Regions from separate parts of the Paraburkholderia sp. MM5496-R1 genome, predicted to be linked through region 1. Evidence: predicted binding sites of a transcription regulator. Region 1 holds the regulator's gene; the other holds the start of a gene.

What was found. The regulator FNR, encoded in region 1, switches genes on or off when oxygen is low (the NO sensors DNR and NnrR bind a similar motif). The targets are predictions, from matches to a motif close to TTGATNNNNATCAA.
Region 2: a site for FNR is predicted at 1,524-1,537, ahead of OKW38_RS08680 (potassium channel family protein). Genes of this name have one in related genera too.

Annotation. Positions count from the first base shown of each region.
Region 1 is NZ_JBNDLT010000001.1:848,092-851,512, forward strand. It holds gene OKW38_RS04285 (universal stress protein) at 1-221, opposite strand, end outside; gene OKW38_RS04290 (response regulator transcription factor) at 542-949, shown strand; gene fnr (fumarate/nitrate reduction transcriptional regulator Fnr) at 966-1,748, shown strand; gene OKW38_RS04300 (PAS domain-containing sensor histidine kinase) at 1,871-2,971, shown strand; partial or broken gene OKW38_RS04305 (hypothetical protein) at 2,905-3,045, shown strand; gene OKW38_RS04310 (universal stress protein) at 3,005-3,421, opposite strand, start outside.
Region 2 is NZ_JBNDLT010000002.1:426,308-429,728, forward strand. It holds gene chrA (chromate efflux transporter) at 252-1,493, shown strand; gene OKW38_RS08680 (potassium channel family protein) at 1,650-2,504, shown strand; gene OKW38_RS08685 (DUF1488 domain-containing protein) at 2,678-2,953, shown strand; partial or broken gene OKW38_RS08690 (Hsp20/alpha crystallin family protein) at 3,002-3,159, shown strand.

The DNA of each region.
Region 1 (3,421 bases):
AGCTCGCGCGGCGCATCGAGCGCGCGGCTGGCGAATTCTTGCGCCGCGGCCGCCGGTTCCGGCTCGAAAGCCACATCGGCATTGTCCGACCACTTGCCGTGCCCTACCACGCAGCAGGCTTCGAGTGTGGCGCCCGTCAGCTTCGCGAGCTTCAGCGCCTCGGCAAAGGCGCGCTGCGCGCTGGGACTGTCGTCGAGCGCAACCAGAATTCGTGCATACATGTTGGACTCCCTGTGAAAGCGCTGGCATGAACCGAAGCGGTGCCGTCGCGTGTCCGCGCCGACAGTGTGAAGCGCGCGCCGCCGCGCGGCTTGACGCAGGTCAATGGGTCTTTATCGGCTTGTTCCGTGATTACTTAATCAACTGCATGCCTGCGACCTTCGAAGCCGTCACGTCGAAAGTAGCCGTGTACTCGCACTCGGCTACATACCCCATCGCCAGCCATGCACTAGGAATATTCCTACAACATTACCCGAACTCCTAGCGCCGCTTAAATCCCCGCCGATATATTTCTGAGATGAGGTCGCCAATACTGGTCGGTATGGACACCGCTCCGCCAGCCACCTTATCGAGAGTCTTCCTCGTCGACGATGCGACCGAGGTCCGGCGCCGGCTTGCTTGCCTGATCGCGCTGATTCCCGGCATCGAAATCGCCGGCGAGTCCGCCGGCGTCGAGCACACGTTCGACGACATCGTCGCGAGTCGCGCCGATGTCGCGGTGCTGGACCCGTGCTTCTCGGGCAAGACCAATCTGCTGCTGCTCGCGGCGCTGTCGCGGGTGCGGCCGTCCATCGTCAGCATCGTGTTGACCAATCATTGCACGACGGCGTTTCGCCGAGCGTGCGAAGCGGCGGGCGCCGACTTCTGCTTCGACAAGACCTCGGAGTTCGAACTCGCCTGCCGTGCCATCGAAGCGATTGCCTATGCGCGTCGTGCGCATCCGGCCTGACCGCCAGGAGCAGATCATGCAAGTTGCCGCAGTCTGTGAACCCCGCCACGACGCGCCCCGCAGTTCGCACGTCGTACCGATCCACGTCGTGCCACGCACCGCGGCCACACGCTACGCCGTGCCGCGCTGCTCCACCTGCGCGATGCGCGCGATCTGCATGCCGCCCGAGCTGACATCCGACGAACTGAGCCGACTCGACACGTTGATCTGCTCGACGCGCTCGATCAAACGCGGTGATGCGCTGTATCGCGCGGGCGACGCGTTTCAAAGCATCTACGCGATCCGTGCCGGATCGTTCAAGACCGTGGTCATGCATCGCGACGGCCGCGAGCACGTGACTGGCTTCCAGATCGCCGGCGACTCGCTCGGCTTCGACGGCATCGGCGAGGGCAAGCAGAATTGCGATGCGATCGCGCTCGAAGACAGCGTCGTGTGCATCATTCCGTTCGCGCAGCTCGAGGCGATCTGTCGCGAGATGAAGCCGATGCAGCATCACATCTACCAGATGATGAGCAGCGAGATCGTGCGCGAATCGAGCCAGATGATGCTGCTCGGCACGATGAGCGCCGAACAGCGCGTCGCGACGTTTCTGCTGAATCTGTCGAAGCGCTTCAAGGCGCGCGGCTTTTCCGCGGCGGAGTTTCATTTGCGCATGACCCGCGAGGAAATCGGCTGCTTTCTGGGCATGAAGCTCGAAACGGTGAGCCGGATGTTCTCGAAGTTCCAGCGCGAGCGCCTCGTCAAGGCGAACGGCAAAACGATCCGCATCGAAGACGCGGAAGGACTGGCTCGGGTTTGAACGCCGACGCGTCGCTCGCCTCACGTTCGTTCGCGGGACGTGCGGGGTGGAACAAGCGCTCCCGAACTGATATAACTCGGTGCGTTGCGGTGCGCGACCTTGCGTGACCACCCGGAGGAGCGATAGGTCTGTCGAGCGGCGAGTCTTCCTGCTTCACCAGTGCGGCGTCCGTGTCGGACGTGCCCGTCGAGGATCGCTATTTCATGTTGATCGATGCGGTTCAGGACTATGCGATCTTCATGCTCGACGTGTCCGGCCGCGTGACCAGTTGGAATCCCGGCGCACAGCGCATCAAGGGCTACACGCCCGAAGAAATCATCGGCCAGCATTTCTCGAAGTTCTATACCCCGGAAGACATCGCGGCCGGCAAGCCCGCCCGCGAACTGGAAATCGCCGCAGCCGTAGGCCGCACCGAGGACGAGGGCTGGCGCGTACGTCGCGACGGCTCGCGTTTCTGGGCCAACGTGGTCGTTTCCGCCGTGCACGACGCGTCGGGCGCGCTGCTCGGCTTCGCCAAGATCACGCGCGACCTGACCGAACGTATGCGCCTCGCGGAACTCGAACGCGCGGATCAGGTATCCACCCACGTGCAGATCGCCCGCGAAAACGAGCAGAAACGTATGGCGCGCGAACTGCACGACGATCTCGGCCAACGGCTGACCGCGCTGAAAATGAGCGTCGCGCTGCTCGAAGCGAAGCTGAAAAGCCAGGCCGACACCGAGCCGCTGGCCGCGCAGACGCATGAACTGCAAAAGCAGATCGACTGGATGGCCGCTTCGCTGCGGCGTATCGCCGCCGATCTGCGGCCCCCGCTGCTCGACGACCTCGGGCTCGCCGCCGCGCTCGACTGGCTGGCCGAAGACTTCACGAAACGCTACGACGTGCGCTCGAGCGTGCATCTCGAACCGGCCGAGCCGGTGTGCGGCGAATTCGCGGCGACGGCGCTGTTTCGCATCGTTCAGGAGGCGTTGACGAACGTCGCGCGGCACGCCAAGGCCAGCCGCGTACGCATCGACATGACCTGCGCGGACCCCATCGTATCGCTCGATATCGAGGATGACGGCGTGGGTGTCGCGCTGGATCGGTCGCAGGGAACAGATTCATTCGGTTTGCTCGGCATTCGCGAACGCGTGCGGCAGTTGCGCGGCAACGTGTCGTTCACCAGCTCGCCGGGCCATGGCTTCAGGATCTCGATCCAGATACCGGCCGACGCGCTCGCGTAATGCTCACGCGCTGCCGCGCCCCGCTGTCGCGGGTTACTCTGCTGGCGCATCCTCGGTGCTTGGCTCGCGCATGAGCAGCACCGGACAGGTCGAGAAACGCAGCACCCGCTCCGCCACGCTGCCGATCACGAGGCGCCGCACGCCGCGTCGCCCATGCGTGCCCAGCACAAGCAGATCGGCGTGGATCTGCTCGCCGTGGCGCAGCACGATCGCGGCGACGTCGTCGGACAGGCTCTCCGACTCGATCATTTCAGGGCGGCAAGGCACATCGGCGGCGGCGCAGGCCTGTTCGGCCTCCTCCAGCACCAATTGGCCGTCCTGGCGCAAGGCTTCGACGAGCGTGAGCGGGTCGTAATAGCCGGCATAGGAAAAGAGCGGCGTCTTGTCGACCACATAAACTGGATGCACGACGCCCTTCGTCAACGCGGCGAGATTCACCGCTTCTTTCAG
Region 2 (3,421 bases), on a different contig from region 1:
GGGACGGGCACACCGCGACTGCCGATATCCAACCATCGGCGGCGCGGCTGCTCGCATGACTCGAACAGTGTTCTGGATGTCGCGACCAGTGTGTGGCGGGAAGCAAGGGGCACGATTGACCCAGATCAAGCGCGGGTGCGGCGCGTGGTCGCGCCGTAGGCCTCTATACTGTGCGTCGTCAAACACGAGGCCCGCCGACGGCGCCTTGCCCGCCGGCTCTCGACATCGGCAGCGCTCGAACCCGCACATCCATGGATACTGATTTGTCGTCGCCGCGCCGCTCACGGCTCACGCGCGTGATCGAGGTTTTCATCGTCTTTCTGAAACTCGGGCTGACCAGTTTCGGCGGTCCGATCGCTCACATCGGCTACTTCCGGCGCGAGTTCGTCGAGCGGCGCCGCTGGCTCGACGATGAAGCCTTCACCGACCTGATCGGCCTGTGCCAATTTCTGCCGGGACCCGCGAGCAGCCAGGCGGGGTTTTCGATCGGGCTGCTGCGGGCCGGGTGGGGTGGGGGGCTAGCGGCCTGGTGCGGCTTCACGCTGCCGTCGGTACTCGTGATGCTGGCCTTTGCCGCGATCGCGCCGGACCTGGGCGGCGCGATCGGCACGGGCGTGATTCACGGCCTGAAGCTCGTCGCGGTGGCCGTCGTCGCGCAGGCCGTCTGGGACATGGCGCGGCGTCTGTGTCCGGATCGCCGCCGCGCGGCGATCGCGCTCGCATCGCTCGGATTGCTCAGCGTGCCTGGCACCGTCTACGCCCAACTGATCGTGATCGGCGCCGGCGCCGTGCTCGGTGTCGCGCTGTGCCGGACCACGGCGGTGCAGGCGCCAGGCGCCACTGCTCTGCGGGCCGGCGATTTTCAGGTGTCGCGCACGGCAGGCATCGTCGCGCTAATTGTCTTTTGCGCATTGCTGTTCGCGTTGCCGCTATGGGCGGCAAGCGGGACCTCGCAAGGCATCCGCGTGTTCGATGCGTTCTATCGCTCCGGCGCGCTCGTGTTCGGAGGCGGCCACGTGGTGCTGCCGTTGTTGCAGCGGGCAACCGTCGCGACCGGATGGGTCGCGCCCAACGACTTCCTGGCCGGCTATGGCGCGGCCCAGGCCGTACCCGGACCGCTGTTCACGTTCGCGGCGTTTCTCGGCTGGATGATGGCGCTGCCACCCAGACACTGGAGCGGCGCACTGCTGGCGACGGTGGGCATCTTTCTGCCGGGTCTGCTGCTCGTTCTCGCCGCATTGCCGTGGTGGCAGGCGCTGCGCGCGCGTGCGGCGATGGCGGCGGCGCTTGCCGGCGTCAATGCCGCGGTGGTCGGCCTGCTGGCCGCCGCGCTTTATTCGCCGGTGTGGACGAGCGCGGTCCTGTCGGCGACGGATTTCGCCGTGGCGTGCATCGGCTTTTTGCTGTTGCTGCGCTGGAAGGTGCCCCCGCTTGCGGTCGTCGTGCTGTGTGTGGCGGCCGGCGTCGCGCAAACGGTGCTGCACCCGCTCTGACAGGCTGATCGCGCACGCCTTGCACCAGCACTGATCTGCATCAAGGCTGACAGCCGCGGGTCGGTTAGCCTGCAACGATGATCGCGCGGCCTCGGTGCGTTTGCGGCACCACGACGATATCGCGCGAAACCCGACAGGCCGGAAGCCATTCACGCGATGACGGACCACATGATCGACCACGGCCTCGGCGGCTACGGATTGGGCGGTGCGAGCGCGCACGACGGTCCGCGCGCCGTGCGGGCATGGCGCCACCTGCGCTGGGGGCTGTGCGCGCTGAGCTTTTGCGCGATCCCCGCGTTCTACGTCGAACTGACGGTGCCCACGCCGCTGGCGCTGAGCCTGTCGCGGACACTATACGTCGGCATGTTCGCCGGCTTCGCGTTGTCGTTCACCTGGCTGGCCCATCTGAGCAGACGGCCGAAGACGCTGCTCGCGAACAACTGGCTCGACCTGCTCATCGCGTTGGGCGCGGCGCTCAGCACCGGTTTCGGAACGCCGCCGTGGCAGCCCGTCGAATGGCTGCTGCGGCTGTCGTTCATGGGTGTCGTCGCGTTGCGCATCGTGCTGTCGCTGCGCGAATTCGTCACGCCGAACCGGTTGATGTGGCTGCTGCTCGCCGGCGCGCTCGTGCTCGCGATGGCCGGCGCCGGATTTTACTGGCTCGAACCACACGTGCACTCGTACTCCGAAGGGCTGTGGCTTGCGTTCGAAAGCAGCGCGACCGTGGGCTATGGCGACATCGCGCCGACGACGCCCGCATCGCGTGTGTTCGCGGCATTTGTCGTGCTGCTCGGCTACGGCATGTTGTCGCTGGTCTTCGCGAGCATCGCCGCGGCATTCATCGGCAAGGAAGAGAGGGCGTTGCGACGCGAGATGCATCGGGATATCAAGCATCTGAACGATGAAATCGTGCGCCTGCACGCTGAACTGAAGGCGTTGCGGCAGACGATCGACGCCGCCGCGCGACGCAGCGACGCCGCTGCGGGTTCCGTGACGCGCACGGGCGAATGACCATTCGCGCTGACAGGGCCCGCGGCAAACGGGGCCACCGCGCGCCGTGCGCGACTCCGCCTTGACGCACGTCAAATCCGCCGTGGATTGCGTGATTAAGCTGGAGACGTCGCGGCGGGTCCGCTACCTCGCCTCCGCCGATGCGGCACTTCATGCCCGTGGGGGGCGTCACCATGCACATTTCCTTTCCGTCCTGCATGCCCGAATACTGCGCCCGCGATCTGGTGCTGGCGTTTGCGGCGCTCGTCGACGATCGGCCCGTGCAGTGCGCGATCACGGCCGAGGCGCTCGAAGACCATTTCGGCGCGCGCTCGCTGCGGGAAGACGATCTGCTCCAGGCGTTCCTCGCGCACCGTTCCCAGATCGAACAGGCCGCCCGGCGTCTGCTCGACGAGCTCGGCGCCAGGCCCGTGCTGCTGCATAGCGGGTTTTTCAGGTTTTGCGCGTGACGGGTCGGGCGGGCACGCTTGACGTGGATCAACGACGCGTCGTCGCGGCGGGTGATCCGCCGCGAGCGCTACGCCGGCACCTTCAGCCGCTCGTTCGCGCTCGGCGGCGAGGTCGACGAGGCGAACGCGAAGCCGAGTACAGGGATGGCGTGCTGTCGCTCAGCTTGCCGAAAAAGGCGTCGGGCGATCGCACGCGGCTGACCATCGACTGTCACGCGAGGATGGCGCGCTGTCACGGGCGCGCCTTTTTGTTGCGGCGAAGGTCCGGCTGAAGCGCGCGCCAGTCTGCAGGAAAGCGCTCGCGCACCTTCGCACCCGAATGGGTGCTCGCGACATTTGACGTACCCAGCCCGCTAGCGGCAGCGGAGCGTACCAGGATCTGCTGAACAACTTCTTCAGGGTATGCCAGGCGCCGCACTAGCGCCACATTCAGTCTTACGATTGTGCAGCCGTGCATGCCACGCTGTC